DNA from 3 places in the Alloalcanivorax sp. C16-2 genome. Region 3 is predicted to be linked to each of the others. Evidence: predicted binding sites of a transcription regulator. Region 3 holds the regulator's gene; each other region holds the start of a gene.
The links. The regulator FNR, encoded in region 3, switches genes on or off when oxygen is low (the NO sensors DNR and NnrR bind a similar motif). The targets are predictions, from matches to a motif close to TTGATNTANATCAA.

Region 1 (10,353 bases), on a different contig from region 3:
CAGTTGCTGTCGATGGGCTGCATGATTCCGATCTGGTGGGTGCTCTGGCGGGCCCAGAAACGGGTCAACGCCACGCTGGGCGATGCCGCCGGCGAGAACAATCATCGTCTTACCCGGGCCAACTGGATCTGGATCGTGCTGGGCGGTCTGCTGTGGCTGGCCACCTTGCTGTCGCTGGTGGTTTGGGTGGCCTCCCTGGCGGGAGTGGTGGACGGCTAGCGCCGTCCACGCCGGTCCCGGTGTTGCCGGTGCTCCCTGGAATCAGAAATCCAGGCTGTACCCCAGGGTGAGAAGCCGCCCACGGCCTTTGAAATACTGGTAGGAAAGGGTGGTGGCGCTTTGCGAGAAGTAAGAGAAATAGTCCTCGTTGAAAAGGTTTTCCACCCCCGCCGTGATCCGTCCTCGAGCGAGTTTATAACCCAGAGCCAGATCCACCAGATTGTAGCCCTCGAAGTGGTTGGCGTTATCGAAGGAGCGGCTGAAGTAATGGTGCCCGCTCAGCTGTGAGTCGAAGCGATCATTCCAGGTCGCGTGCCAGCGCAGCGTCAGTTTGTCCGGGGACACATTCACCGGGGTCAGGTCGGCGTCCAGATGGCCATCCTGGTCGCTGTCGTATCGGCCGGTCACGTGGGAATAGCTGGCGCCGATGCGGTGGCGCTCGAGTACCTGCCAGTTAATATCCGCTTCCGCGCCATGAATCTCCGTTTTCTGGCGGCGCAGTTCATAGACGCCGTTGCGTTGCACAAGAATGGAGCCGCGGTCCGAGTCGGATTCGAAGTAGCTCAGCTCGAAAGTCACCGGGTCGTGGTTGAAACGCAGGCCGATTTCCCGGTTGTCGGTGTCCACCGGGCGTAGATCGAGGAAGTCGTCGACACGCAGTCCGGGGCTGGTAATGCTGCGTAGCGCCCGGCCCACGTCGGGCATGCCAAAGCCTTCCGAATAGTTGGCGAACAATTGCAGCGGCTCGCTGATTTGATAGGTCAGGCCGGCGTTGTAAAGAGTGGCGTCGAAGCTTGGGGTGCCGCCTTCGACCCGGTTCCCCTGGGCGCCATCGCCGTAGGAGGCCAGGGTGGTGAAGTCGTCCACGTCCAGCTTCGCGTACTCATAGCGGACGCCGGCCTGCACGGACAAACGTGGTACCACCTGAAACTGGCTCTGAAGAAAGGGCGCGATATTCCGGAAGCGGGTTTCCGGCACCCAGTCCCGATTCGTGTAAAGCTGCGTCTGGCGAGTGGTGTCCTGCAGCACATCCAGGCCCGAGGTAAGCTTTAGTCTGCCATTCAGCATGCCGTCCCGGTTCACGGTGATCTTGCCGCCGATCTTGTCGGAGCGGTTCTCCGATTGGTCGAACAGCGTGCCGGCCGGCGCGATGCTGGTGTCCTGGTAGACGGCCGACCGGTCGCCGCCGAAGCGCGCCCGGAAACGCTGGAGATAGAGTTGCGCCTGCAGATCATTGCCGGCCAGATCCAGATGCCGGTAGTTCACACTGGTGGTCAGCACCTGGTTGCTGGTGGCCTTGCCCTCCGGGTGTCCCTTTTCGGAGGTGGTCGGCTGGCCGGTGGCGCGATCACCGTCCACCGTGACGTAGTCCTGATTGCCTTCCAGGGAAAAGCGGTTGAGGGTCACTTGCAGATTCTGGTTGTCGTCGAACCAGTAGCCGGCCTTGAGCAGCAGGTCGTAGCTTTGCGTATCCATCAGATCGCCCTGGGAGTTATCGATGCCGACGGCCCGGCCCTTGGCATCGTAGGCCACCCCCCGGGATTGGTACGACAGGGCGGCCAGATAATCCCAATCGCCATTCAGCCCTTCCACTCGATAGTCGGCCTTGTAGCCCAGGCCTTCGTGGTCATAGTCGGTCGGCGCGGAGGCGCTGATGCCCGCGTGCTGGCTGAGCTTGCCGCCTTCCGGCCGGCGCGTGACGAAATTGATGATGCCGCCGGTGGCGCCCAGGCCGTGCTCGGCGCTGGCGCCGTGGATCACTTCGATGCGTTCCACCATGGAAAGATCAATGGTGTTGCTGTCGCGGCTGCCGGGGCGCAGCGGGTTGGATTGCGGCACGCCATCGATCATGAACAGCGGCGCGCGGCCCCGGAAGCTCTCGCCCCAACTGGTCAGTTTTTGCCGGCTGGGCGAGTAATTGGGGATCAGGTTGCTGAGCACCTGGGAGGGATCACTGTTGACGGCAAGCTGTGCCTGCAGTGCCTCCCGGGTAATGACCGTGACTTTCTGAGCGGTTTGACCCAGTGCCTTGCCGGAACGGCTGGCGGTCACGGTTACCGGCTCCAGCGCGTTCACCGGTGCCGGGCGCACCAATACCACTGAACCGGTTGCGATTTGGCGCCACTGCAGGCCGGTGCCTGCCAGCAGGAGCCGCAGCGCCTGGGCATCATTGAAGTTGCCGCTCAGGCCCGGGCTGCGCTGGCCTTCGGTCAGGGCGGCGTCGGCGGACACGCCCCACCCGGATTGCGCGCTGAACCGGGCCAGGGCGGCGGCGAGCGGGCCCGCCTCGATATGGAACTCGCGGGTGTGCGCCGCGTCGTTGGTGGCCGGTTGAGCCTGGGCCCGGGCGAGGGGAGGGGCCAGGGCAAGTATCAGCGCCAGGCTGAGCGCCAGGGTGAGCGGCGCGGAGCGAAGCCGGAAAAGCATGTCGTTCTCCTGTTTCTCTGTCTTATCGAAAGGGCTTTGTTATCCAAGCCCCGCGACGGACGGAAACCGGAAAAAATAATGCGATATCAATGCGGACGCGGCGTCACGGTGACCCACCAGGGGGTTACCCGGGTCACCGTGACCGGCAGGGAGGCTTCGAGAAGATCCAGAATGCGATCGGTATCGGCCAGTGGAAAGGCGCCGGTCAGCCTCAGGTCGGCCACGGCGGGATCGTAGCGCAGCCAGCCATGGCGGTAGCGGCCGAGTTCATCGAGCAGATCGCCCAGGCGGCGGCCATCGGCCAGCAGTTGGCCTTGGCGCCAGCCCGGGTTGGAGAGCGCGCCGGGCAACGGGCTCAGGTGGCCGTTGCCGTCGAGCCGGGTGCCTTCTCCCGGGCCCAGGGTGGCGTCCGCGTCGCCCTGGCGGGCTTGTACCCGGACCCGGCCCTGGTCCACGGACACCCAGGTTCGCCGGTCGGCCAGCCGCACTCCGAAGGCGGTGCCCAAGGGCGAGACCCGTCCCTCCGGTGTGTCGATCCACAATGGTCGCGGGTCGTGGGCGGTGCGCAGATACAGCTCGCCACGGAACAGGCGCAGGCGCCGCTGCCGGTCGTCGAAGCGCACCGCCACGGCGCTGTCGGTATTCAGCCACAGCCGCCCACCGTCGGGCAGGGTGAACTCGCCGATCTCGCCCCGCGCGGTGCTCAGGTCCGATCGTCCGAGCCCGGCCTGCCAGGCCAGCCACCCCGGGATCGCCACCGGGGCCAGCAGCAGGGCGCCGCCCAGGCCTTGCAGAAAGCGGCGCCGCCGGCGCTCCGCCGCGCTCAGAATGGAATCGGCGGATTTCACCGGCACCGCCCGGAAAGCCTGGTCGACGTGCTCCACCTTTTCCCAGGCCCGCCGGTGGTCGACGTTCGCGTCCAGCCACTGGAGCCACCGCCGCTTTTGTTGCTCGGTGACGTGATCGCCGCCGAGCAGGGCGAACCAGCGCGCCGCCTGTTCAAGCGCCGGCTCGGGGATATCCATCCCGCTCATGGCAACAGATCCGGCGCGGCTTTCAGACAGTGGAACATGGCCTGTTCCATGTAATTGCGCACCGTTCTTTCCGACACCTGCAATCGTCGGGCGATTTCCACATAGCGCAGACCATCCAGGCGGGACAGCAGGAACGCCTTTCGTACCTTGGGTTTCAGATCCGCCAGGAGTCGGTCCACCCGGTAAAGGGTTTCGACGATCAGGTAGCGGGTTTCCGGCGATATGGCCACCGGCTCGGGCTGGGCGAGCAGGGTTTCCTGGTAGGCCTGCTCGATGGCCTTGCGACGCCAATGGTTGGCCAGCAACCCATTGGCGATGCGTCCCAGGAAGGCGCGCGGTTCACGGATCGCGACCACGTTATCGCCGCGGTGCAGCAGACGGGTGAAGGTATCATGGGCCAGATCGGCGGCCAGTTCCGAGCATCCCGAGCGCCTGTATAGCACGGCGTGCAACCAGCGATGGTGTTGCAGGTACAGGGCTTCCACCGATGAGGCGGACGGGAGGGCCTGAAACGTCATGAGAAAGAGCAAGCAGCTTGAGGACGGTTAATGATAACCATCCTCAATTGCAACAGGCAAGCGGGACAGCCCCGGGCGGGGCCGTCCTGGTGGGGCAGGGCTTAGAACTTGTAGCCCAGGCCGATCATGTAGACCCACGGGTCCACGTCCACGTTGACCTTGGTTTCGCTGATGCTCAGGGCGGTGGGTCCTTTCACGGTGGCATCGGTCTCGATGTCCATGTACCACACCGAGGCGTTGACCAGCAGGTTCTCGGTAAGCATGTAGTCGACACCGGCTTCCAGAGCCAGGCCCCAGGAATCATCCAGTTCCAGATCGCTGAAACCCTGTGCCTTGCGGGTGCTGGTCAGGTCTTCCTCGAAGAAGGTGGTGTAGTTGATGCCCGCGCCTACATAGGGCTGCACGGCGGAATCCGGGTTCATCGGGTAGTACTGCAGCAGCACCGTGGGCGGCAGATGCTTGACGTCCGCCAGCTTGCCGTCCAGGCCCGCGCCCAGACCCTTGACGCCGACCTCGTGTTCGAACGGTGTCGCGCCGACCAGCTCCACGCCGAGGCGGTCACTGAGCATGTAGGAGAAAGTCAGGCCCAACTGGGTGTCGCTGTCCAGGGTGGCCTGGGTGCCGGCGGCGGAAACGCCGTCGAATTTCAGGGTGCCGCTGTCCTCACGCGGATCAACGGTGGCGGCGCCCGCGCGCACGATGAAAGAGCCGGCTTCGTGCGCCTGGGCCGCGCCGGCCATCGCCAGAATGGAGCCGGCCATTGCCAGCGTTACCGCTTTGCCCAGAGTGTGCCGTGAGAATGCCATCTTGCTGTCCCCTATGTGGTCCTGAATGTGGTCCTGATTGCGATGGGGGAAGCATGCCGCCAACACGGGGAAAAAGAATTGCCCCAAATCAAGGTCGGCGATGGTGGTGGGAAAAGCGCGCCAGGGGGCAAAGAAAAGGCCGGGTTGAACCCGGCCTTGTTCCGATCCTCAAGCGTGCGGGCCTTACTTCTTGTTGAAGGCTTCCACGGACTTGACGATTTCCTGCTTCGCGGCGGCGGCGTCTTTCCAGCCGTCGACCTTCACCCATTTGCCTTCTTCCAGATCCTTGTAGTTCTCGAAGAAGTGCTTGATCTGGGCGAGCAGCAGCGCGGGCAGGTCGGTGACTTCCTGGACGTCGTCGTAGAGCTTGCTCAGCTTGGTGTGCGGTACCGCCACTACCTTGGTGTCCTTGCCGGCTTCGTCGGTCATGTCGAGCATGCCGACCGGGCGGCAGCGAATCACGGAGCCGGGCACCACCGGGTAAGGGGTAACCACCAGCACGTCCATGGGGTCGCCGTCGTCGGACAGGGTGTTGGGAATGTAACCGTAGTTGGCCGGGTAGAACATCGGGGTGGCCATGAAGCGATCAACGAAGATGGCGTTGCTGTCCTTGTCGATCTCGTACTTGATGGGGTCGGCGTTGGCCGGAATCTCAATGGCGACGTAGATGTCCTCGGGGACGTCTTTCCCGGCGGGTACCTTTGCAAAATCCATGGTCTGTCCTTCAGCGATTGGGGGTCAGCGGGCAGGGGACCTTGGTGGTGCCCCGTACGACGGGCGCGGATTATAGCAACCGCGCCGCCCGGCTGGCTAATCGCGCAAAGTCGAACACGCCGGTGAGATGCGGGCGCCATGGGGGTACAATCGCCCCCCTGATGTGTACGACAACCGCCTTCAGCCGAGGAGCCGCGCCCATGCCTATACATGAAATTGCTCATCCACTGGTCAAGCACAAGCTCGGTCTGCTGCGCCAGAAGAGCCTCAGCACCCGCAGCTTCCGGCAGCTTACCGCCGAGGTGGCCAGCCTGCTGACCTACGAAGCCACCAGTGACCTGTTGCTGGAAAATTACGAGGTGGATACCTGGATGGGCAAGGTGCCGGCGCAGCGCATCAAGGGCAAGAAGGTCACCGTGGTACCGATTCTGCGCGCCGGCATCGGCATGCTGGACGGCGTGCTGGAGCTGATTCCCAGCGCCAAGGTCAGTGTGGTGGGGGTGTACCGCAACGAGGAGACCCTGGAGCCGGTGGCCTATTTCGAGAAGCTGGCCCACGGCCTGGATGAGCGGCTGGCCCTGGTGGTGGACCCGATGCTGGCCACCGGCGGCTCCATGCTGGCTACCATCGAAATGCTCAAGAAAGCCGGCTGCCGGCAAATCCGTGCCCTGGTTCTGGTGGCGGCGCCGGAAGGTATCCGCCGTCTGCGGGAAGCGCACCCGGATGTGACCATTTACACCGCCTCCATTGATCAGGGGCTCAACGAAGACGGCTACATCGTGCCCGGGCTGGGCGACGCCGGCGACAAGATTTTCGGCACCAAATAACGCGAGGGGGCGCGGAGCGCATGAGCGATTCACCGGGATTCTGGAACTGGAAGATCATTCTGATCGGCGCGCAGATGCTGTTCGTGGCGTTCGGCGCCATGGTGCTGATGCCGCTGCTCACCGGCCTGGACCCGAGCGTGGCGTTGTTCACCGCCGGCCTCGGCACCCTGCTGTTTCAATGGATCACCCGCCGCTCGGTGCCGGTGTTCCTGGCGTCGTCGTTCGTGTTCGTGGCGCCGATCAGCCACGGCATCGACCAGTGGGGCATCGCCGCCACCATGGGCGCGCTGCTGTGCACCGCCGTGGTCTACGTGATCCTGGGTGCCCTGGTGAAATGGCGCGGCCCCGGCTTCCTGCACCGGCTGATGCCGCCGGTGGTCACCGGGCCGATCATCATGGTGATCGGCCTGAGCCTGGCGCCCACGGCGGTGAATTTCGCCATGGGCATGACCGGCAACGGCGCCGAGCGGCTGTTCCCCTACGGAGAGGCCCTGCTGGTGTCCACCGTGGCTCTGGTCACCACCATGCTGGTGGCGACCCTGGCCCACGGCCTGTTCCGGCTGCTGCCGATTCTGTGCGGGGTGCTCACCGGCTATCTGCTGGCGCTGGCCCTGGGCATGGTGGACTTCGGCGCCGTGGAGCAGGCGCGCTGGCTGGCGGTGCCGGATTTCGTGGCGCCCAGTTTCCACTGGCCGGCGATCCTGTTCATGATCCCGGTGGCCCTGGCACCGGCCATCGAGCATGTGGGCGATGTGCTGGCCATCAGCAACGTCACCGGCAAGGACTACATCAAGAAGCCGGGCCTGCACCGCACCCTCACCGGCGACGGCATCGCCAGCATGGCCGCCGCCCTGTTCGGCGGCCCGCCCAACACCACCTACTCTGAGGTGACCGGCGCGGTGATGCTGACCAAGGTGTTCAACCCGGTGGTGATGACCTGGACCGCGATCTTCGCCATCGCCCTGGGCTTCATCGGCAAGTTCGGCCAGTTGCTGCAGAGCATTCCCACCCCGGTGATGGGGGGCATTCTGATTCTGATGTTCGGCTCCATCGCCAGCGTCGGCATGAACACCCTGATCAAGGCGCGGGTGGATCTGCATCAGCAACGCAACCTGGTGATCGTGGCGGTGACCCTGATCTTCGGCATCGGCGGCATGGTGGTCGGCAACGGCGAGTTCACCCTGCAGGGCATCAGCCTGTGCGGCCTGGTGGCGGTGTTTCTGAACCAGGTGCTGCCGGCGGCCCCGGAGACCGCCGACGACCTGCACGAAGAGCAGGAATACGTGGCGGATTTGCTGGACCACGCCCGCGGCAAAAACGACAAGGACTGACCGGTTTTTTAGGAGCGGTCGGACGACCGCTCCTACGGCGCGGGCCCGGCCTACAGATCCCCTTTCCGAACCCAGGTTTTGGCTTCCGGCTTCTGGTAGTCCGCCATGCGATCCAGCAGCCGGGCCGGGTCCGATTCCACGATCAGCATTTCCCGGTGCGCCGGGCGCAGAAAGGCTTCCCCGGTGGCGTGATCCAGGAAGTGGGTCAGGCCGTCGTAGAAGCCGTCCACGTTGAGCAGCGCGCAGGGATTTTCGTGCCAGCCCAGCTGGCCCCAGGTCCAGATCTCGAACAGCTCTTCCAGGGTGCCGACGCCGCCGGGCATGGCGATGAAGCCGTCGGACAGCGCCGCCATGCGCGTCTTGCGCTCGTGCATGGAGGGCGTCACGTGCAGTTCGGTGAGCCCCGGGTGGGCCAGTTCCTTCTCCTGCAAGGCCTCGGGGATCACCCCGGTGACGCGGCCACCGGCGTCCAGCACCGCGTCCGCCACCACGCCCATGATGCCGACGCTGGCGCCACCATAGACCAGCCCCAGATCCCGCTTCACCAACTCTCCGGCCAGTGCCCGGGCGGCCTCGGCATACACCGCCCGGCGCCCCGGGCTGGACCCGCAATACACACAAACACTGCGCATGGTTTTCTCCACTGGTTGGCCGCAAAGGCGCCAAGCATGAACCGGCGGTCCGCGCCGCGCAAATCGGTCAGGTAGGTTGTCGGGGGCGGCCCAGGCCGGGGCTCCGCTTCAGTCACGATCATCACCAGGACCTGGTTATCGCGACTGAAGCGGAACGCCGCCCGGTCGCTCCTACAGTGTGAGCGGTGTAGGACGTTAGCGGCGCCTGGTACGCATGGCCCAGATCACCGCCGCCACCGGCAATCCCAGGCCCAGCCAGGAGATCCAGTCCATGGCGCCATCGCCGAGCAGCGCCGCCACCAGCCCGATCAGGCTGGCCAGCGCGATCAGCAGCGGCAGCGCGAAGATACCGCCCAGGCCCCGGGTGGCGCGGGGCGCGCCCTTCATGGGGCACCCCCGGCCTGGGGCGTGGCCGGCGCGCCTGTGGCTCGCGGCGTCGGTTGTCGCCGCGCCAGCCACAGGTACAGCCCGCTGATCAGGACCACGATGGTGATCACATCCAGCACCGCCCACAGAATCTTCAGCGGCAGCCCGCCGTAATCACCGAAATGCAGCGGGCCGGAGAGGGCCAGGGTCTTGTTGTACCAGGGCATCTCGCGCAGGGCGGCGAACTCGCCGGTGCGCGCGTCCACCAGCGCCGGGGTAACGATGTGGGAGGTCAGTGGCGTGTTGCCGTGCAGGAACACCGCGTAGTGGAAATCCGTGGACCAGCCGCCGCCGGGGAAGGCCACGAACTGCAGAGTCTGGTCCGGCGCGGCGTCCTTGGCCCGGGCCACGGCGGCGTCCAGGGATGCCATTTCCGCCGGGGCGGGCACGGCGGCACCCTGGTAGCCGGCGGTAAGGTCCGCCAGGGACTGGTTCTTCCAGGTGTCGAGAATCGGCGTGGCCAGGGTGTTCACCACGCCGGTGAGGCCGACCACGGTGAGCCAGGCCACGGTGACGATGCCGAGCAGGTTGTGATAATCCAGCCATTTCAGGCGCCGTGAGCGTTTCACCCGCAGGGTGCCGAATTCCAGCTTGCGCATGAACGGCGCGTACAGCACCACGCCGGAAACAATGGCGGCCACCAGCAAAATACCCATGAAGCCCAGGAACAGCATGCCCGGCAGCCCCAGGAACATGTCCGTGTGCAGCTGCAGCAGAAACTCCATGACGCCACCCTGGTGGCCGGGTACCAGGTCGCCGCTGGTGCGGTCGAAGGAAGCGAAGTGCATGGCGCCGCCGGGGGCATCCGGGGTCGGCCCGGTGGTCACGTTGACCACCGGCCGGTCGGTGTCGAAGCTCATGAACAGCGGCACTTCGCCGGGCCGGTTGTCGAGCGCGGCCCGCAGCATCCGGTCCAGGGACAGCATGGGACCGCCCGGGTTGGCCGCCTGCCAGTGGTCGGTGTCGAAAGTCGCCTCGATCTCATCATGGAAGATCAACGGCAGGCCGGTCAGGCACAGCATCAGGATGAAGGCGGTGCAGATCAGGCTGGTCCATTTGTGAATCGCGGACCAGACGCGCAAGGTGCTTTGTTGCATGGGGTGCTTCATGGAAGACTGCCTGGGCGCCCCGGTGGCCGGGGCGCCTGGGTTGCCGGTTCAGAAATCGAGGGTGGCGGATACCAGCACGGTGCGTGGCGCGCCCACGGTCAGGTAGTCGGAGCCGGGGAAGCCGCCCACGGAGGCCCAATAGTCCTCGCCGGTGACGTTCTCCACTCGCGCCCGCAGGGTCAGGAACTGGCTGTCGCTGAGGGCGATCAGGTAGCGGCCGCCCAGGTCCAGCCGAGTCCAGCTGTCCACCTTCCGAGTATTGGCCGCGTCGGCGTATTGGGAGCTGGTGTAGATCACCCGGCCATCCACC
Region 2 (10,353 bases), on a different contig from region 3:
AGCGGTTGATGTCCAGGATGCCCGCCTGGACCGGCTCGTGGCGTTCCATGTAGCGCCGCGGCGCGTGGATGTATTGCCAGAAGTCGGTTTCGGTGCGGCGCAGGCCGAAGCGTTCCACCAGGGCGGTGAAATCCGCCTCGTCGCGGGCGCCGGTGAGGGCGTCGGCGAAGGCCGGCAGGTCATCGGCGGCGACCCGGAACAGGAAGTTCGGATAGCTGAGCAGCACGCCCGGGTAAAGCGTCAGGGTGTCCTTCTCCGGCTGGTAGCGCAGCGACTCGCCGAACATGAAGGCCACGTTGGAGTGGGCCCGGTTGCGTAGCAGCGAATAGACCGTGTATTCCCCGTCGCCCTCCACCAGCAGCAGGCTGGCTTCCGGCATCCAGTCCACCACCGGCAGGTCGGCGGCGGTCCGCGACGCGATCGGCGCCAGGGTGGTTTCCACCCGGCGTTCCAGGTCGCTGGCATCGGCCCGGGCGCAGTCACCATCGCCGCAACGGTTGATCGGGTCCGGTCGCGCGTTGACGCCGGCGAACCGCCCCAGCAGGCCGGCGTTGAATTCGTTCATGGGCGTGGCGGTCTGGTAATCGATGCCGGTGGGCGTGTCGGTGTCCGCTTCGGCGTAGCTGATCAGCAGCTTGAGCCGCCCGGTCTTCTGGTACCAGCTGTCGAGCACCGGTTTGCGCGCCTCGGCGGGCAGGAAGCGCAGGGTGTTCTGCTCGGCGCCGTTGCGGATCAGATCGAAGTAGAGCCGGGTCTGGGCCTGGTGGGAGACCGAACCGAACACGTCGAAATTAACCACCAGGTTGTAGTAGGAGCGCTCGAACAGCGGATAGTCCATCACCCAGGTGGTGAGCGGGTAGTCGCCGATCAGCCCGCGCCGCACGGAGGAGTTGTCATGGTGGCGGAAGATGGTCAGCAAGGCATTGTCGTTGTTTCCGTCGCCGTTCCAGATCGAATCCCAGCCCGGGCCAGCGCTTTCCTGCTCGGCGTAGATGTCGTGGCGGGCGCGCAGGTACTGGTTGCGGCGGTGGGTGTAACGGAGCCATTCCGGGCCCAGATCAAGCAGATTGCCTTCCTGGCCGGGCAGGCCGATCAGGTCCGAGACCTTGGCCCGGTAGTCGGCGTCGGTGATGTAGAGATCATGATCCGGGTCCTGGAACACTGCCCAGAAGCGGTCGCGGATCACGTCGGTGGCGATTTGCCCCCGGCATACCGGGCCGCGAATGAAAGTGCGCACGAAGTATTCGGCGTCGTCGAGCATGATCTGGTAGCGGGCCCGGACGGGCAGGGCGCCGAAGGTGGTGAAGGGGTTGGCCCGTTCGTCCTCGCCATAGCCGGGCAGCCGGCTCACGGTCCAGGGCTCGGCGAAGAACAGCTTTTCCATGCGCCGGCGCTTGGCCTCGGTAAGTGCGTAGGTGATGTGCGTCTTGTGCACGATGGCGCCGCGCACCGGTCGCAGCCGGTACCAGAACTCACCGCCGGGTGGATCGTTGGGACGCGGCGTGGCGACCGGCACCACCGGTTTGCCCGGCGGGGTGCGTGAGCGCTCCAGGGTGAAGAAGTGATCGGGCCGTTGGCCGCCGCCGTCGTCGAAATACAGGTGCGCCAGGAACAGGTGCTCGTAGACCCAACGGGCCACCAGTTGCTGGCGGCGGCCATCCCGGTTAAGCCAGTTCTCCCAGGCACGAATCTGGCTGGTTTCCGCCTCGGACAGGGTGACGCGGTCATCCCCCGGCGGCGCGCCGGCCTCCAGCCAGGCGCGCACGGTGGCGAATTCCTCGTCGGTGAGCGCCGGCGTGCCCAGCGGCATGCCGCCCAGCGGGTGGTCCTTGGCGTAGTCGTCCATGCTGGTCGGGGTGGGGCACTGATTTTCCCGTTTCAGGCCCAGCTGGATCTCCTCGGGCAGCTTCTCGCCGGGAGCGAACTCATGGGCGCGGCCCAGGGCCAGCATGCGATACAGCACCGAGGCTTCCATCCCCTCGGTGCTGTCGATCACCGAGAAGAACCCCTTGTCGCGCCATTCGGCGGTGTCCCGGGCATCGACGAACAGTCGGGTGGGGTCGGCGGCCTTGGTGCGCTGCTTGTAGACCGGCTCCTTGGAAGCGCCACGATCCAGCCCGGCCACGGTTTCCAGTTTCAATTGGCAGGGGGCGTCATAACAGCCATGGCAGGCGATGCACTTGTTCTCCAGAATCGGCCGCACGTCCTGGTTGAAGGTCACCGGCGAGGCCGGCGGCGCGGTGTCGGGCGTGTCGTCGCAGCCGCCCAGCACGGGCGTGAACAGTAGACAAATGGCAAGCAGTGGCGATCGGCGGATTCCGGCCATGGGTCCCTCCAGTACGGTATGCGCCCGAGTCTAGCCCAGGCGTGGGTTTCAGAACATGGCCATCATGGCCGCCGCCCAGGCGATCACCAGGGCGAGCACCGAACCCGCCGTGAGACAGTGCCGCAGGGTTCGGTACCAGGCTGGCAGTACATCGAAAAACACCATCTGCTCACTGCCCCACACGAACACCAGGCCGGCGATCAGCATCGGCAGGGAAAACTCCACCGGTGGTAACAGCGCCAGCCAGCCGAGCAGCGCCGGCAATACACCAAAGATCAAGGTGCCGATGTGATTGCGGCGATCCAGCTCGGCCAGCGCCCGGCCCCAATGGACCGCGCCCAGGAACGCCAGAATCACCGCCGCGTAGCCGGTGACCGCGTCCAGGGCCCAGACCCGGGTGGTTTCCACCCAGGCCAGTAGCGCGCAGAAATAGAATGGAACCAGACCGGCGATGCCCATGACACGGGCGGCCAGCCTGTTACGTCTCGCAAAGCGGTTAGGCACCGGCTTTTCTCTCCTTACAACCCGGGCCAAGGCTAGCCAGTTGGAGGTGAAGGAGATGCCAAGGGGGCTTTCAGGCCGGTTCGCTGGCGGGCATCGGGAAGGGCGTCAGGGTCTTGGGCAGATAGAGCGGGTGGGCGGGCTCGCCGGAGCCGTTCAGGCGCAGGCAATGCAACGCCGGCAGCCAGGCGCGCACCCGCGCCGCCCGGTCGCCCTGGGTGCCATGGTTGCCCCAGCCGGCCACCACCAGGGCGGCGTCCGCGGCCAGCCGCCGCAGCCACCAGTCGTTGCGCGGGCCGATCGGGTCATCGGCGGCGAACAGGTCGCGGGGGTAGGTGGCCCGGTAGGCGAACAAGTTGGCCACGCACAAACCGGAGTAACCCCAGTCCCGGGCGAAGCCGATACAACGGCGAATGGTGGGATCGTCCTTGCGGTGGTCCGCGGTGGACGGGTTCAGGCCCACCAGCAGCAGATAGTCGTCGCCGTCGCGCCAGCGACGCCACAGGGCGTAGCGGTAGCGGCGGCAACGGGAGAAATTGGCGGATCTCGCCATCTGGTCGAGCGGCTTCGTCATGGCGCGCTAGTGTACCGTTTTGCCAAACTGTCGCCAGTGCGCCTTCCCATTCAGGAACTCCCGATGGAATTCAATGATGTGCTCAATGCCCGGCGTAGTACCCGGGCCTTTACCCAGCAGCCGGTGCCGGACACCGTGCTCGATGCCCTGCTGGACCGCGCCGTGCGGGCGTCGCCGAGCTGGTCCAATACCCAGCCTTACCAGGTGGCGGTGGCCAGCGGCGCGGTGCTGGACGACTTGCGCGGCGAACTGAGCCGTCGTTTTGAACGGCTCAGCCGGCTGCAAAAGGCGCCGGCCTGGAAGAAGGCGCTGGCGGCCCTGCGCCGGGACCCGGGGTTGCCGGACGGCGACTTCCGGCCGGTGGTCAACTACCCGGACGACCTGCAGCCGCGCCGGGTGGCGACCGGCCGGGCCCTGTACGAGCAACTCGGCATCGGCCGCGCCGACAAGGCCGCCCGCCGGGAGCAAATGGCCGCCAACTTCCGTTTCTTCGACGCGCCGGTGGCCCTGTTCGTGTTCGCCCACAAGGGCCTGGACGTCTACAGCGTGCTGGATTCCGGCATTTTCCTGCAGACCCTGATGCTGGCCGCCACCGATCAGGGGCTCGGCAGCTGCGCCCAGGGAGCCCTCGGGCTGTGGCGCTCGCCGTTGGAAAAGCATTTCCGGATTCCGGCGCGCTACCAGTTGCTGTGCGGGCTGTCCCTGGGCTATCGCGCCGACCTGCCGGTCAACACCTTCCAGCCGGGCAAGCTGCCGGCCTCGGCGTTGCGCATCCCGGAGCGCTGAGCGCGTTCAGTGGATTTCGATGGCCCGGGTGCTGCGCGGGTGGTTCTCGTGGCGCGGCACGTCCAGCGTCAGCAGCCCGTTGTTGAACGAGGCGCTGAGGGCATCACCATCGGCGTCCGCCGGCAGCGTCAGCAGTCGCTGGAAGCGACCGAAACGGCGCTCCGTGTAGTGGTAACCGTCCTCTTCGTTGAGTCGGGTTTCCTCCTTGCGACCGCTGATCACCAGGGTGTCGCCATCCAGGTTCACGGACAGATCGTCGCGCTCCATGCCGGGCACCTCCACGGTGATCATGTAGCGGTCCGGCTTCTCGACGATGTCGATGTTGGGTCGGAATGGCGCCGATGGCTCCGCGTGGGGCGCCGGCGTGGTCCAGGCCATGTCGCCGAGCATCTGTTCGAACCAGTTGTCGAACTCCCGATCCCAGCGTAGCAGCGGATGGGACGGGCGCCGCTGGGTCAGCGGTCGGTCACGGCTGGTTTCCTTGCTCAACCAGTTCCAGGGAAGCAGTTTGCTGTTGCTCATGGTTCAACTCCTTCTGACAACCTTCTCATTTCCGACATTAAGGTCATCGGGCCCGGTTTCAAGACCCGGCGCGCCGCTTCCTTGACCGGCATCAGTATCGGGCTGTCGGGAAAACACCGTAAAAGACTCGGCGAGGGCCTTGAAACCGGGGCCGCTGGAGGTCGAGGCTGGAGGAACACTCAGGAAAGGAGGCAGTAATGAGCGAGCACGTTTATAAAAAGCTGGAACTGGTCGGCTCATCAAGGACCGGCATCGAGGACGCGGTACAAAACGCCGTGGCCGCCGCCGGCAAGAGCGTCGACAATCTGGAATGGTTCGAGGTGAAGGAGACCCGTGGCCACATCGAGAATGGCAAGGTGGCCCACTTTCAGGTGGTCGTTAACGTAGGGTTCCGGGTCGACGCCTGAGGGCGCCGACCCGGAGCGTTCTAAACGCTTTCCAGTTCCAGCATGCGCTGACACACCCGGGTGGTGCGCAGCTGGTGGAGCTGCTTGGCGCTGAGCGCCTCCGGCAGCTGTACCGTGCTGTGGTCCTGGTGGATGCGGATCGCGCCGATCTGGCCGCTGCTCAGGCCGGCCTCGTTGGCGATGGCGCCCACCAGGTTGCCCGGTCGCACGCCGTGGGTCTCGCCCACGGACACCCGATACATTTTCATCGGCCCCGCGTTACGCGGGGCCTTGCCGCTCTTGCGATCCCGTTCGCGCTTGCCGCCCTTGCCGGCGGTGGCGCCGCCCTGACGTTCGCGCTTGGAGGGCGGCGGCGCCGCCTTCAGGAACAGCGGTTCCTTCTCGAACATCAGCGTGGCCAGAGCGACGGCCAGATCCTCGGCGGGCAGTTCCAGTTCCTGGGAGAGCTTGGCCAGCAGTTCGCGGTTGGCGTCCGTGTCGCCGCGTTTGAGGGCTTCGCCCAGACTGTCCCGGAAGGCATCCCGGCGGCGCTGGTTGAGTGCGTCCACGGAGGGCAGGTCCATGCTTTCCAGACGCTGGCCGGTGGTGCGCTCGATGCCGCGCAGCAGACCCTGTTCGCGGCGCGCCACGAACAGGATCGCCTCGCCGTCACGACCGGCACGGCCGGTACGGCCGATACGGTGCACATAGGCTTCCGGATCGGTGGGCATGTCATAGTTGAACACATGGGTGATGCGCGGCACGTCCAGGCCCCGCGCCACCACGTCGGTGGCCACCAGCAGGTCGATGCGGTGCTCGCGCAGCCGTGACACGGTGGTTTCCCGCTGTGCCTGGGGCATGTCGCCGTTAAGCGCCTCGGCGCGCCAGCCCCGGCCGACCAGCTGTTCAGCCAGGTTGATGGTGGCCTGTTTGGTGCGCGCGAACACGATCACGCCGTCGTGGGGTTCGGCTTCCAGAATCCGGCACAGGGCATCCAGCTTGTTGATGCCGGCCACCGGCCAGTAGCGCTGGCGAATACGCTCACCGGTGCTGGCCTTGCCTCCGTCGATGCGAATCCACTCCGGGTTCTTCAGATGCTGGTCGGCGATGGTCTTGATCGCCGGCGGCATGGTGGCGGAGAACAGCGCCAGTTGGCAGTCCGCCGGGGTGCGTTCCAGCACCCAGCGTACGTCGTCGATGAAGCCCATGCGCAGCATCTCGTCGGCTTCGTCGAGCACCAGGGCGCGCAACTGGTCCAGGCGCAGGCTGCCGCGTTCCATGTGGTCCATGACCCGGCCGGGGGTGCCGACGATCACCTGGGAGCCGCTTTTCAGGGCACGCAGCTGATCCCGGTAGCCGCCGCCGCCGTAAATCGGGGTCACGGTGACGCCGGGCAGGCCGGAGGCGAAGGTTTCCAGAGCCTCGGCCACCTGCAGGGCGAGCTCGCGGGTGGGAGCCAGCACCAGCATCTGCGGTGCTTTCAGTTGCGGGTCGAGACGGGCCAGCAGGGGCAGGCCGAAGGCGGCGGTTTTACCGGTGCCGGTTTGCGCCTGACCCAGCAGATCGCTGCCTTTCAGCAGAGCGGGAATGCTGCGTTCCTGGATCGGGGACGGAGTTTCAAAGCCAAGACGGGCAATTGCGCCGAGCAGCGACTCGGGCAGGCCCAGGGTATCGAACGACATGCACAGACCTTTCGGTGGACGGGCGCTGGGCCGGGCTTGTCGATCAGTGCGGTGCCGGCGTGGCCCTGAAATGAGGGAGGCGAACTATACGGGATGCGTGGCGGAAATGCACGCTTTTTCGGGGGTTGGGGTGGGGGGAGGTTATCGCGACTGAAGTCGCTCCTACGGGGGGCGCGTAGGAGCGACTTCAGTCGCGATGGGGTGGACGGTGTTACCCCTCCTGCTTCTTGGCGAAGGCGTCCGCTTCCACCGCTTCCACGGTGATGCGCACATCCAGCTCATCGCTCACCGCCGGCACATAGGCATCCATGCCGAAGTCGGAGCGCTTCAGGGTAGTGGTGGCGTTGAAGCCGGCCGCCGGCGCGCCGTCGTACATGGGGTGTTCGCCCACCTTGTTGACGGTGGCATCCAGCACCACCTGTTTGGTGATACCGTTGACGGTCAGGTCGCCGACCAGATCGAAGGACTGGCGGTCATCGGCCACGTTACGGATGCCGGTGCTCTTGAAGGTGATGGTGGGGTGCTCCTTGGCCTTGAAGAATTCCGGCTTGTTGAGCAGGTGTTCGTTGAGCAGCGGCACATGGGTGTCGATGCTGTCCACCTGGATGGTCACGTCGACGCGGGCGTCGGTGGGGTCGTCCGGATCGGCGGTGAGGGTGCCGCTGATGTCGTTGAAGTTGGCCTCGGGCACGGAAAAGCCGAAGTGGTTCCAGGAAAAACGCACCTGGGTGTGGCCCGGGTCCAGGGTGTATTCGGTGGTGTCCGCCAGAGCCGGAGTGGCCAGGGTGAACAGGGCGGCGGCGAACAGGCCGGTGAGTGCGGATCGCATGACGTCTCCTTACGGGTTCCTGATGGGTGGCTCCAGCCTAGCCGGAGAGGCGGGATTGGAACCACCGCCTCACCGACGCGGTTTCTTCAGATTATTCGATTCGTTACAGCGGCAACACCTCGAAGGTGGCCATGTACTGCAGCCGGCGGCCGTCGGCCTTGTCGTGTTCGGCGCGGTCGTCGGCGTGGTTGGCTTCCAGGTAGTAGCGGCCCGCTTGTGGCCATTCCAGGGACACCTCGCCGTTCTCGTCGCTGGTCACGGTCCAGGCATTCTGGCTATCACGATAGCGGGTGCCGGCGGGCATCACCTCAACTTCCAGGCCGGAGACCGGCTCGCCATCCACCAGGAAGCGGAAGCGGGCGGTTTCGCCCTGGTACAAATCATTGGGGTGGGTCAGAGCCTGCAGTTCCAGGCCCTTGCCGGTGGGGGCCAGTGCCTTGTCGCTGGGGGCTCCCACGGTGGCGAAGGTTTCCAGGCGGCTGATCACCTCGGAGATGCGTACCTCCGTGGCGCCCTCGGGCACTTCCTTGAGCAGGGCCTCCGGCGACTGCCCCCGTTGGTGGTGGCGCTCGCCGTCGAGCTGGTAAAGGCTCACGTACAGCGGTCGGAACAGAGTCACGCGGTAGCTGCCCTGTTGGTTCAGGTTGACGTCGAACACGCTGCGGCGATGGCCTTCCAGGCGGTTGTCCACTTCCGCTTCCTTGCCGTCCGGGCCGGTTACTTGCAAGCCGGCCAGGGGGAACGGCATGTCCACGTAGAAGATGTCGTTGGAGGCGGATGTATCCACGGTGATCCACTGGGTGTCGGACACCACGGTGTGGCTGGGCAGCAGCCAGCGCTTGTGGGCCTGGGCGGCGGGGCTGAGTACCAGCAGCGCGGCCAGGGCGGCGCCGGCGAAGGGCAGGGCTTTCATGGCGGTCTCCTTGCTTATTGCGTTCTTTGTCGTTGGCGAAGCGTTGTTCAGGGCGCGATGCGCAGGCGCACGCGACCCAGTTCCTGGTCGCCGGCGGCATCCACGGTGGCGGCCTCGTCGGCGGGCCAGTGGAAGGGCAGGCGCACCACTTCCCGACCGCCCACTTCCCGGGCCGCTTCCACCACCAGCTCGTAATCGCCCTCCGGCAGGTCGGCCAGGGCCGGCAGCTCGGAAAAATCCACGCCGTGCTGGCCGGGGCGGCGGGTGGCGCCGGTGAGCCCGTCATAGGGATCGCTCTGGCCGCGGCCGGTGCGGCGCCACCACAGGCGCAGGTCCTTGAGCCATTTCTCCTGGTCGTCGTACCACAGACCCAGCGGCGTCACCGCGCCGGATTCGCCGTGGCGCACCCAGAAGGCCACGTAGGGGGCGTGGTACTCCGCCACGCTCAGGCGCGGCACCTCCACGTCGACCTTGAATTCCGCGCTCCAGGTGGCGCCGGCCAGGGCGCACAGGGCGCTGGCGAGAACAACTCGCATAACGTCTCCTAATGAACGAAAAAGGCGATCAGCAGCCAGGGCAGAATCAGCCCCAGCGCGGTCACCGGCCAGGTGGCCGGTCGCCGTTTGGCGTGCAGCGCCATCAGCACCAGGCCGGTGGCGGCGAACACCAGGGTGGCGACCGCGAAAATGTCGATGAACCAGCGCCACACCGTGCCGGCATGGCGGCCCTTGTGCAGGTCGTTGAACAGCGCGATCCAGCCCCGGTCGGTGTCCTCCGCCATCAGGGCGCCGTCGGCGCGGTCGATGGCCAGCCAGGCGTCGCCGCCGGGGCGGGGCAGGGCCAGATAGACCTCCGCGGCGGACCATTCCGCCGGGCGGTGGTCCACCGCCAGCCCGGTTTCCCGGCCCAGCCAGCGGCGCAGTTCCGCCGGCAGCGGGCCGGATTCCACGTCCTCCAGGCCGGCCAGCAGGTCCGCCGGCAGCACCCGGTCCACGGTGGTCACGTCCGGTTCGGCGCCGATGGCGGCGGCGTGGTTGAGGGTGATGCCGGTGACGCTGAACAGCACCATGCTCACCAGGCATACCGCCGAGCTGATCCAATGCCACTGGTGGAAACGCTTCAACCAGCGGGCTTTGGCTTTCTTGTCCAAGGGATGATCCGGGCCAGCCTGCGAAAGCAGGCATGATAATAAGAATCGTTTTTAATTCGCAATCGAGACAGTGTAAGGAATGTAAGGACCCCGCTGGCGGCCTGGAATGATAATGCCTATTATTCGCGAATGAATGCTCTGACCCATTGCCCGGCCCGGCTGCTGGTGATCGAGGACGATCCGGTGCTGTCGGCGGACCTGCGTGCCTACTTCAGTGACCGCCACCACCAGGTGACGGTGCGCCGCGACGGCCGTTCCGGGCTGGCGGCGGCCCGGGATCAGCGGTTCGATCTGGTGATGCTGGATATTCTGCTGCCCGGCCTCGACGGCCTGGCTCTGCTCGCCGAGCTGCGCCGCCACAGCCCGGTGCCGGTGATTCTGTTGTCCGCCCTGGGCGATGAGCAGGACCGCATCACCGGCCTGGTGCGCGGCGCCGACGACTATTTGCCGAAACCGTTCAGCATGGCCGAGCTGGCGGTGCGCGTGGAGGCGGTGCTGCGCCGGGTGGCCCTGGAGCGGCGCGCGCCGACGGTACGCAACGCCGGTGGCCTGCGTCTGGACCCGGCCACGGAAAGCGCCCGCTACCAGGACCGGGACCTGGCGCTCACGGTCACCGAGTTCCGCCTGCTGCAGGTGCTCGCGGATCAGCCCGACCAGGTTTTGAGCAAGGCCTTCCTCTACCAG
Region 3 (10,353 bases):
ACGAGTACTTCAAATCCGTGCACCCCAAGCGGCTGCCGGGGCCGGTGATCGAACCGGTGTTCCAGGACGAGAAAAACGGCAAGTACAAGGTGATCAGCTTTTATGCGAAAAAAGCCCGGGGCTTGATGGCCGCCTGGATTCTGCGCGAAGGCATCGACAAGCCGGCGGCTCTGAAGAAATTCCGGGAAGCAGGCTATCGTCACGACGCGGAAGCGTCCACCGACACCAGGCCGGTGTTCCGGCGTGAAGAGCAGTGAAGGTGGCCGGTGAGGGGGGATCGCGCCTGAAACGAATCGCGGCTGAAGCCGCTCCTACAGTGCCTGCTTCGCGGTAGGAGCGACTCCGGTCGCGATCAACGGAGAGCGTCAGCGCCAGTCGCTTTCGAAATCCTCGGGCTTGACCACCAGCACGTCGTTGCCGGTGCGGGTAAGCAGGGATTCGGCGGTGGCGCCAAGCAGCAGGCGCTCCACGGTATTGCGGCGCACCGTGCCGACCACCAGCAGATCCGCGCCTTCCTCTTCGCAGTAGTCGGTGAGGGTGCGGGTAACCGGACCTTCCAGCAGGGTGGTCCTGTCCTCCGGCAGGTTCTCGCGTTTGGCGAATTCGGCCAGCGCTTTTTCGTGGTACTCGCGGATGCTGTTGGCGCTGGCGGCGTATTCGGGCAGGGCTTCGCCGGCCACCAGCAGCAGGGTTTCGTCCGGGTGCTCAAGCACATGCACCGCTTCCAGTTCCCCGTGCAGTTGCTCGCTCCAATACCGGGCGGTGTGAATCACCGCGGCGTCAAGGCCGCCGGGCTTTTCTTCCGGTTCCACGGCGGCGGTGAAGCGCGGAGGCGTTCCCCAGGGCTGGGAATGCACGCACAGCACGGGGCAGGGCGCATGACGGATCAGCAGCCAGTCGCGGGGAGTGAACAGGTGGCGTTTGAGGGTGCCTTCCTCGCTGGTGTGAACCACCACCAGGGCGGGGGCGCATTCCACCACGGTGTCACGCAGGGCCGTTTCCGCGTCGCGGTGCGGCGCCACGCGTTTATTGACGGTGGTTTCTCCAGCGGTCAGCTCATCAATGCGCTTTTCCCATGCCTTGGCGATCTGGCGTTCGGCGCTTTCCCGGCGCGCATCGTCGAAGCCCACCGCGCGGCGCATCGCCGGGGAATCGCTGTTGATCGCCACGGTCAGTGGCAGGCCGGAGGCCCGGGACAGTTGTAGCGCTTTTTCCAGGGCCGGTTGCGGCGCTTTCAGGTCGCGGTCGAGGAAAACCAGAATGCCATTTTCGGAGCTCATAGTCGGTGTCCTTGCTAGCGGGAATCAAGCGTCCTGCACGGAATCCAGGCGACCGGTGCCGCACAGGGCCGGGCGATCAAGAATTTCTACCTCGCGGCCATCCACCCAGAGCAGGTTCTGCTGCTGAAAGCGGGTAAAGATACGGCTCACGGTTTCCACCGCCAGGCCCAGATAGTTGGCGATGTCGTAGCGGGACATGGGCAGGCGGAAGCGTTTGTTGCTGAGCCCGCGACGTTGTTGCCGGGTGGCCAGGGAGAGCAGCAACGAGGCCACGCGGTCGTCGGCGCTCTTCTTGCTGAGCAGCATGTGCAATTCCCGGTCGGCACGGATTTCCTTGCTCATCAGACCGAAGAAATGATGCTGCAGGCTGGGAATCTTGTGCGACAGATCCTCCAGGCGGTGGAAAGGGATCTCGCACACCGTTGAGGTCTCCAACGCCTTGGCGTTGGACAGGTGGCGGGCGGTGCTGATGCCGTCCATGCCGAGAATCTCACCGGGCAGATAAAAACCAGTCACCTGCTCCTCGCCTTCATCGGAAAGCACGTAGGTCTTCAGTGCTCCGGAGCGAACCGCGTAAACGGAATGAAAATCGTCGGCGGCGCGGAACAGGTGCTCACCACGTTTCAGTGGTCGTCCGCGCTGGATGATCTGGTCGAGCTGGTCGAGCTGGGCGGGAGCCACGGCCAGGGGGAGACAGATCGGGCTCAGGCTGCAGTCGTTGCAAGAAACGGTGCGCGGCATGATGCCCCCTTGTTGGCTGCGTATGGAAGAAGATAACTCAGTGGTTATCAATGTTGCTGCGTACGACATTATAGAAGGCCCCATGGGCTGAACAAGTGTCGGTGGCCACAAAAACGGGCCAACCTCAGATGATGCGGCTGAAACGCTCTCCCTGGCTGGCGACGGCGAAGCGGTCGAAGGGCTGGACCAGGGCGCGTGCCACCAGCCGACCGGCTTCGGTGATCACCAGGTCACTGCCTTCCATGGCAAGCAGGCCCAGGCTTTCGAATTCACCGAGTTGCTCGAGGCTGTCGGCGAAGTAATCGGTGAAATCCACGCCCCAGTTTTCCCGGAACGCGGCCAGATCAAGACGCAGATCACACAGCAGCCCCATGATCACCGAGCGGCGTAGCCGGTCATCGCGATTCAGCCGATAGCCGCGCTCCAGCGGCCAGCGGCCAGCGGCCACGGCCTGTTCCCAATCCTCAAGACGTTTCGGCGCCTGGGCGTATACATCGCCCAGATCGCTGATGCTGCTGACGCCGAACCCGAGCAGGTCGGCGTCACCATGCAGGGTGTAACCCTGGAAGTTGCGGTGCAGCCGCCCCTGACGCCGGGCCACCGCCATCTCATCATCGGGCAGGGCGAAGTGATCCATGCCGATCAGTTCGTAGCCGGCCTGCTGCAGCATCTCGCCGGCGCGCACCTGCATCGCCAGTTTTTCGGTCGGGCTAGGCAGGGTCCGTTCGGCGATCTGGCGCTGAATCTTGAAACGGGCGGGAAGGTGCGCGTAGTTGTACAGGGAGATGCGGTTGGGACGCAGCTCCACCAGTTGTTCCAGGGACCGCGCCAGGCTCGATTCGCTCTGCCAGGGCAGACCGTAGATCATGTCCGCGTTGAGGGAATGGAAGCCGAAATCGGCGGCGTCGTCGAATACGCGCCGGATCATGTCCAGCGGCTGGACCCGGTTGACGGCCTGCTGCACACGCGGGTCCAGGTCCTGAACGCCCAGGCTCAGCCGGTTGAAGCCAAGCCCGCGAATCAGCCCCAGGCGGGAGCGGTCCACGGTACGCGGGTCGATCTCCATGGCGTAGTCGCCGCGGTCATCCTCCAGCAGGCGGAAGTAGCGGGCCAGGTCATAGACCAGCTCGGTGATCTGGGCGTCGTTGAGGAAGGTGGGAGTGCCGCCGCCCCAATGCATCTGCACTACCGGCCGTTGCGGTGACACCATGGCCGCCTTGCGCCGCAGTTCGCTTTTCAAGTGGGCGAGATAGTCCACGGCCCGGCGCCGGTTGGCGGTGACGATGCGGTTGCAGGCGCAGTAGTAGCACACCGTGGCGCAGAACGGGATGTGGCAATACAGGGAGAGGTCGCGGCGCTCCCGGTTCCCCGCTTCCACGGCGGCTTCCACGTCGGCGAACCGCAATTCCTCATGGAATTGGGTGGCCGGCGGGTAGGAGGTATAGCGGGCCCCGGGCCCGCCAAAGCGGCGAATGAGATCCGGGTTCCATGTGGTCATGGGCGATGCTCCAGGTAACAGGCGATGCCATCATGCCTGTCCCGGTGCGAACCGTTTTGATGTGCATCAAAGGAAGGTTGGAACGGAAACGTCGCCGCAAAAGGGCAGTGGCAGAGCACCGGCATGCAGCCACAACCCCTGGGCCAGGAACCACAATGCCAGCCCCAGGGTGGCGACCCCGGCGACTCGCCGCGCCGCCGGGCCGCGCAGACGCCGCAGCTGGCCACCGGCGACGCCGGCGGCGGCCACCGGGGCCACCGTGATGGCGCCGAACACCAGCATCACCAGGGCACCGCCTCCGGCGCCGCCGCTGGTGGCGGCCAGCAGCAGCGCCGAGTAGACCAGGCCGCAGGGCAGCAGCCCCCAGAGCATGCCGAGCGCCAGTGCCTTGTATGGGCGGTCCACGGGAATCAGCGCCGAGCGTGCCGGTTTCAGCCAGCGCCACAGGGCGGCGCCGGGGCGCTCCAGGGCACGCAGCGCGGCGCCGTTGCCGAGGAAATGCCAGGCCAGCAGGACCATCAGCAGGCCGGAGAACAGCGCCGGCCAGGCCGGGCCACCGGCGGGAAGCAGGTTGAGAAGACGGCCGCCCAGGGCACCGGCCAGGGCGCCCAGCAGGGTATAGCCACTGACCCGGCCCAGGGCGAACAACAACTGCCAGGCCCACAGGCGGCCGCCACGGCGCCGTGGCTCCGGGATCGCGAAGGTGAGCGCGGCGCCGATGCCGCCGCACATGCCCACGCAATGCACCATGCCGGCCAGGGCCAGCAGCGCGGCGCCGCCGATCAGGGGCAGCAGCGCTTCAATCATGGTCGCGGTCCTCGAACACGATGCGCCAGGCCTCGTGGTCCAGGTCTTCGAACTGACCCCGGCGGATGGCCCAGAACAGTGCCCAGATCGCCAGGGCCAGAAACAGCAGCGCCAGGGGAATCAGGAGAATGATGATGGCCATCGTGCCAGCCTCGCCGCGTTGAAGGTAACCAGAAGGGAACTGGCGGACATGCCCAGCGCCGCCGCCCAGGGCGGAATCCAGCCGGCCATGGCCAGCGGTACCGCGAGCAGATTGTAGCCCAGCGCCCAGCCAAGATTCTGATGAATGCGCCGCCGCGCGCGCCGGGCCAGGTCCGGCAGGGCCGCCAGGGCATCGAGCCGGGAATGCAGCAGGTACAGCCCCGCCGCCCGCCGCGCCAGGCTGGTGGCGTTGGCCGTGGCCACGGACACCGAGGCCTCGAGCAGGGCGGGCGCGTCGTTGATGCCGTCGCCGACCATCATCTGCGGACCCTCCGCGCGGCTCAGTTCGCGCAGCCAGGCGGCCTTGTCGTCCGGGGTCTGGCGCGCCCGGTGGGCGTCCAGTTCCAGGGTGCGGGCCAGGGCCGCCACCGGCGCTTCGCTGTCACCGCTGGCCAGCCGCAGGCGCCAGCCGCGAGCGCGTAGCGCGGCGGCCACCGGCACTGCCTCCGAGCGTACCCGGTCGCGCAGAAACAGCCGCAGGCGGGGCACGCCGTCCTCGCTGAGCATCAGCGTGGTGGCGGCGCAGGGCCCGGGGCCGTCCACCGGCGCCGGGCCGATTTCCCAGCGATGCCCGTGGCGCTGGCCTTCCGCGCCGTCGGCGCGTACGCGGATGTCGGTCACCGACCGGTCCGGGGCCAGCCCGTCGAAGGCCCGCGCCAGCGGGTGCGGGTGCCCCTGTTCCAGAGCGGCGGCAATGGCCAGCAGGGGCGCGTTGTCATCCGCTCCGGTGGCGCCGTCCGGGCGCTGGGAGCCGACCAGTTCGAAACAGCCTTCGGTAAGGGTGCCGGTCTTGTCGAACAGCACCCCGCGTACTTCGTTGAGGGCCAGCAGTTGGGAGGGCGAGGCGATCAGAACGCCCTCCTTGAGGGCGGCACTGAGGCTGGCGGAGACGGTTAGCGGTACGGCCAGTGCCAGAGCGCAGGGGCAGGTCACCACCAGTACCGCCAGGGTATGTTCGAAGGCCAGGGCCGGGCCGGCGGACCAGTGCAGGGCCAGGGTGATGGCGGCCAGCACCAGCACGCCCAGGGTGAACAGTGGGCCGACCCGGCCCCAGTCGCGCACCAGCGGCAGGCGCTCCTCCTCGGCCCGGGCCACCTGCTCGCCGATCCGCGCCACCAGACTTTCCGCCACCGGCGCCGCCGCGTCCAGGGTCAGGTCGCCCTCCAGTACCCGGGCGCCAGCCCGTACCATGGCGCCGGCGCTCACCGCCACCGGCAGCGGCTCGCCGGTGAGCGCGCTTTCCGCCACCCGGGCCTCACCATCCACCACGGCACCGTCCACCGGCACGGTTTCGCCCTGGGCCAGCCGCAGCCGGTCGCCGGCGCGTACCTGGCGGCTCGCCACCCAGGTCTCGCGGTCGCCGTCGAGGCGCCGCACCACCAGCGGCAGGGCGTCGCGAAGGCGTCGCCAGGCGGCCCGCACCCGGTGCCGCTGGCGTTGTTCCAGCCAGCGGCTGAGCAGCAGGAAAAACACGAACATGGCGGCGGAATCGAAATACACATGGCTGCCGCCCAGGGCCATGTTCACCAGGGAACCGGCCCAGGCCAGCCCCAGCGCCAGGGCCACCGGCAGGTCCATGCCCGGACGGCCGGCGCGCAGGCCGCGCCAGGCGCCTTGAAAGAACGGCCAGCCCGCGTAGAACACCACCGGCGTGGCGACCAGGAAGCTGGCGATGCGGAACACCCAGGCATAAACCTCGTCACCGCCTTCGAAGGCACCCAGATACAGCGCGGCGGAATACATCATCGCCTGCATGGCACCCAGGCCGGCCAGGGCCAGCCGACCGAGCAGCCGGCGCGCCTCGCGGCGCTGGCCGGCTTCAGCGGCCGGGTCGCCGGGCAGGGTCACGCCGTAGCCCAGCTTGAGCAGCCTTTCGGCCACCGCGCGCGGGGCTTCGGGGCGGTCGTGGACCAGGGTCAGGGTCATGGCGGCCAGATTGGTGCGCACCGAGACCACCCCGGGGATGTCGCTGGCGGCTTTCTCGATCAGCCAGCAACAGGCGGCACAGGTAAGGCCGGACAGGGCCAGGGTGAGACGCTCGCCAGCCGGGTCCGGCTGGCGGTGGGCGGCGAGCAGTTCCGGCACGTCGAACAGCGCCAGCGCGCGGTCACGTTCATCGCCGTCCGGCGCGGCGCCGCCGTCGGCGCCGCGCAGGCGATAATAATCATCCAGGCCGAGATCATGGATCAGGGCCATGGCGGCGGCGCAACCGGGGCAGCAGGCGGGGCGTTGGTCGACGTCGCCAAGCGCCAGAAACGGCGGGGTGGGGGCCACCTCGCCGCAATGCGCGCACAGTACGGTCACCGAGGCGCCTCCACGGCGCCCAGGCTCGCTCCATCGGGGCCCAGACGCAGCCGGTGGTAGAGGCGCCAGGCACCGTCCGGCGGCGCCAGGGTGACGTTCCATTCGCCGCCTTCGGGCAGAGCACCGTCGGCTTCATAGCGGCCTGCGCCGAGATGGCGCAGCTCCAGGTCACGGTCCCGGTCGGCGAAGGCCGGGTGGCGCAGCTTCAGCGTCAGCCGCTCCGGCCAGGGCACGGCGATGGCGCTGCGCATCAGCACCCGACCGTCGCTGTCCAGGCTGGCCGCGAGGCCCAGGCGGGCGGCGCGGTTTTCCGCCTCCAGGGACCGGTTGATGGCCTTGCCGTCACGGTACCAGTTATCGTCCACCGTACTGTCGGCGTAGGTGATGGCGATGGCCAGCGTCACCAGGCCACCGACGATCGCCGAGGCGGGCAGGGCGATCACCAGCCATACCAGCGGGTGCCGGTACCAGGGCGCCTCAGGAGCGCGGGGCGATAAAGCGGGATTCATGAGCCATCTCCATGTCGGGGGCGTCAGCATCGGCGCCTTGAACGGCGCGTACGTGGAAACGGATATCGGCGGATTGCACCGTGCCGGCGTAGGGATCGGCGCTCACCGTGACCGGCAGGCTGCGGTGCTCGCCGGGCCGCAGGGTGAAGTCGCGCGGACCGTTCACCAGGGTCAGGCCATCCGGGCCTTCCAGGGTCAGTTGGTAGCTGTGCGGGCTCTGATCCTTATTGAGGATCTCCAACCGGTAGCTGTTCTCGATGGTGCCGCTGCCGGTGACCCGATAGAGCTGGTTGCGGTCACGCAGTACGTCCACCTGCAGGGGCACCCGGGTCACCAGGCTGCCGGCGAACAGACCCACCAGGATCAGAATCACCGCGCCGTAGCCGAGCAGGCGCGGGCGCAACAGATGGGTATGGCGACCGTTGAGGGCGTTTTCCGTGGTATAGCGGATCAGTCCCGTGGGCCGATGGATACGCTCCATGACCTGATCACAGGCGTCGATGCAGGCGGCGCAGGTGACACATTCGTACTGCAGGCCGTCGCGGATGTCGATGCCGGTGGGGCAGACCTGCACGCACAGGCCGCAGTCCACGCAGTCACCGGCGGGCTCCTCGGCCTGCTTGCGGGCGCCACGCCGGCGCGGTTCGCCGCGCGCCTGGTCGTAGCTGACGATCAGGGTGTCGCGGTCGAACATCACGCTCTGAAAGCGCGCATAGGGGCACATGTAAAGGCACACCTGCTCACGCATGAAACCGGCGTTGCCATAGGTGGCGAAGGTGAAAAAGCCGATCCAGAACAGCGCCCAGCCGCCCACCTGGAAGGTGAAGAAGTCGGGCACCAGTTCGCGGATCGGCGCGAAATAACCCACGAAGGTAAGACCGGTGGCCAGCGCCAGCGCCAGCCACAGGGCGTGCTTGGCGAAGCGGCGCGCTATCTTGTCGAGGCTCAATGGCGCTTTATCCAGCTTGATGCGCTGGTGCCGGTCGCCTTCGAAGAACTGCTCGATGGCCATGAACCAGCGGGTCCAGGCGGTCTGCGGGCAGACATAGCCGCAATACACCCGGCCGGCGAACACGGTCACGAAGAACAGGGCCAGGGCGGAGATGATCAGCGCCCAGGCCAGGAACAGGAAATCCTGGGGCCAGAAGGTCAGCCCGAAGATGTGAAAACGGCGCTCCGGCAGGTCGAAGAGAATCGCCTGCCGGCCGTTCCAGGTCAGCCAGGGAAGCACCAGATAGAGCGCCACCACCACCCGTACACTGGCGTCGCGCAGACGCTGGTAATGACCCTTCACATCCTTGATCTGGATGCGCTGGCGCTTGGCGTAGAGCCCGCTGGCTTCGGGGTCGGGATGGGATTGCTCCACCGGGATACGGCGACCTGCGTTCATGGATTACTCCTCGTCGTTGCGCGACAAACCGTAGACATAGGCGGCGAGCACATGCAGTCGCTCGTCGGACAACACGCCTTCGTGCTTGGGCATGTGGCTGTTGCGGCCCTGGCGGATGGTGGTCTCGATATCCTCCAGTCGCGCGCCGTGCAACCAGATACCGTCGGTCAGGTTGGGGGCGCCGAGAGCATGGTTGCCGGTGGCGTCCTGACCATGGCAAGCGGCGCACACGGCGAACTTGGGCTTGGCCCGCTCCACCGCGGCGGCGACCTGCGGGTCGCTGGTCATGTCCGGCCGGCTCAGGCTTTGTACATACAGAGCCATATCGCGCACCGCCTCGTCGGTACCGCCGATGGCGGCGGCCATGGGCGGCATCATGCCGTTACGCCCGTTGGTGATGCTGGTAAGGATGGCGTCGGCGCTGCCGCCGTAGAGCCAGTCGTCGTCGGTCAGGTTCGGGTAGCCCTTGGCGCCGCGCGCGTCGGAGCCGTGGCAGATGGCGCAGTTGTTGGCGAACAGGCGTCCACCCACGTCGCGGGCTTCCGGGTACTGATGAAGCTCATCCACCGGAACCTTGGCGAACTGTTCGAACAGCGGCTCGGTGCGTTTTTCCACCAGCGCCACCTCCTGTTCCCACTGGGTCACGCTGCTCCAGTTGAGCAGACCGCCGAAACGGCCCAGCCCCGGGTAGAGCACCAGATAGACCACCGAGAAGATCAGCGTGCCGACGAACAGGAACAACCACCAGCGCGGCAGCGGCTGGTTACGCTCCTGGATGCCGTCGAAGCTGTGGCCGGTGGTCTCGTTTCGCGCTTCCTCCGGCGTCATCTTCAGATTGACCAGCAGCAGGATGGCGCAACCCACCAGGTTCAATACCACGATGGCGATGATGTAAACGCTCCAGAACTGGCTCATCAGTGGTCTCCCTCACGGTGGTCATGCTCGCTCCGGCGCACCGGGCCGAGCGGGTCGGTGTTCAGCGGAATTTCGCCCAGGCGCTGGTAGTCGCGCTTACGCGAGGGGCGGTAGACCCAGGCCACCAGGGCCAGAAAGGCGACAAAGAAAATCACCGTCAGTAAGGCGTGGTAGTTCATCAGCGTTCCTCCCGCCGGGCCTGGCCCAGGGACAGCAGATAGGCGACCACCGCGTCTTCCTCGGTGGCATCGGCCCATTCGCCGCGTACTTTCTGCATCTGTTCGTCGATGTCCTGGTCGCTATAGGGCACGCCGAACTGGTTCTTGAACACCTTCAGGGTGCGTTCCATGTGCGACCAGTCCACCGTGTTCTCCGCCAGCCACGGGTAGGCGGGCATATTGGACTCGGGCACCACCTGGCGCGGATCGCGCAGGTGCTCACGGTGCCACTGCTCGGTGATCGGCCGCAGGCCAACCCGGTCAAGGTCTGGACCAGTACGCTTGGAGCCCCACAGGAAGGGGTGCTCCCAGACGTCCTCGCCAGCCACGCTGTAGGGGCCGAAGCGCTCGGTCTCGGCGCGCAGCGGCCGCACCATCTGGGTGTGGCAGACGTGGCAGCCTTCGCGGATATAGACGTCGCGCCCGGCCATTTCCAGCGCCGTGTAAGGCCGCAGGGTGGCCATCGGCTCGGTGGTTGCTTTTTGCCAGA

Region 1: a site for FNR is predicted at 5,083-5,096, ahead of ACLD02_RS05175 (OmpW/AlkL family protein). Genes of this name have one in related genera too.
Region 2: a site for FNR is predicted at 4,791-4,804, ahead of ACLD02_RS07135 (Hsp20/alpha crystallin family protein). Genes of this name have one in related genera too.

Annotation. Positions count from the first base shown of each region.
Region 1 covers NZ_JBKFTL010000001.1:1,085,014-1,095,366, forward strand. Annotated here, with positions in the region: gene ACLD02_RS05155 (hypothetical protein) at 1-219, shown strand, start outside; gene ACLD02_RS05160 (TonB-dependent receptor domain-containing protein) at 262-2,646, opposite strand; gene ACLD02_RS05165 (FecR domain-containing protein) at 2,733-3,680, opposite strand; gene ACLD02_RS05170 (sigma-70 family RNA polymerase sigma factor) at 3,677-4,198, opposite strand; gene ACLD02_RS05175 (OmpW/AlkL family protein) at 4,300-5,004, opposite strand; gene ppa (inorganic diphosphatase) at 5,188-5,718, opposite strand; gene upp (uracil phosphoribosyltransferase) at 5,919-6,545, shown strand; gene ACLD02_RS05190 (uracil-xanthine permease family protein) at 6,566-7,876, shown strand; gene ACLD02_RS05195 (TIGR00730 family Rossman fold protein) at 7,927-8,508, opposite strand; gene ACLD02_RS05200 (hypothetical protein) at 8,704-8,895, opposite strand; gene ACLD02_RS05205 (PepSY-associated TM helix domain-containing protein) at 8,892-10,031, opposite strand; gene ACLD02_RS05210 (TonB-dependent receptor) at 10,092-10,353, opposite strand, start outside.
Region 2 covers NZ_JBKFTL010000001.1:1,516,472-1,526,824, forward strand. Annotated here, with positions in the region: gene ACLD02_RS07115 (fatty acid cis/trans isomerase) at 1-2,326, opposite strand, end outside; gene ACLD02_RS07120 (DUF3429 domain-containing protein) at 2,375-2,830, opposite strand; gene ACLD02_RS07125 (DUF1643 domain-containing protein) at 2,901-3,401, opposite strand; gene ACLD02_RS07130 (nitroreductase) at 3,465-4,187, shown strand; gene ACLD02_RS07135 (Hsp20/alpha crystallin family protein) at 4,194-4,709, opposite strand; gene ACLD02_RS07140 (dodecin) at 4,907-5,116, shown strand; gene ACLD02_RS07145 (DEAD/DEAH box helicase) at 5,137-6,777, opposite strand; gene ACLD02_RS07150 (YceI family protein) at 6,989-7,606, opposite strand; gene ACLD02_RS07155 (DUF4198 domain-containing protein) at 7,710-8,519, opposite strand; gene ACLD02_RS07160 (DUF2271 domain-containing protein) at 8,567-9,055, opposite strand; gene ACLD02_RS07165 (PepSY-associated TM helix domain-containing protein) at 9,064-9,669, opposite strand; gene ACLD02_RS07170 (response regulator transcription factor) at 9,799-10,353, shown strand, end outside.
Region 3 covers NZ_JBKFTL010000003.1:345,371-355,723, forward strand. Annotated here, with positions in the region: gene yaaA (peroxide stress protein YaaA) at 1-257, shown strand, start outside; gene ACLD02_RS15200 (universal stress protein) at 366-1,280, opposite strand; gene fnr (fumarate/nitrate reduction transcriptional regulator Fnr) at 1,305-2,105, opposite strand; gene hemN (oxygen-independent coproporphyrinogen III oxidase) at 2,146-3,519, opposite strand; gene ACLD02_RS15215 (sulfite exporter TauE/SafE family protein) at 3,586-4,326, opposite strand; gene ccoS (cbb3-type cytochrome oxidase assembly protein CcoS) at 4,319-4,468, opposite strand; gene ACLD02_RS15225 (heavy metal translocating P-type ATPase) at 4,447-6,831, opposite strand; gene ACLD02_RS15230 (FixH family protein) at 6,828-7,340, opposite strand; gene ccoG (cytochrome c oxidase accessory protein CcoG) at 7,309-8,730, opposite strand; gene ccoP (cytochrome-c oxidase, cbb3-type subunit III) at 8,734-9,645, opposite strand; gene ACLD02_RS15245 (cbb3-type cytochrome oxidase subunit 3) at 9,645-9,824, opposite strand; gene ccoO (cytochrome-c oxidase, cbb3-type subunit II) at 9,824-10,353, opposite strand, start outside.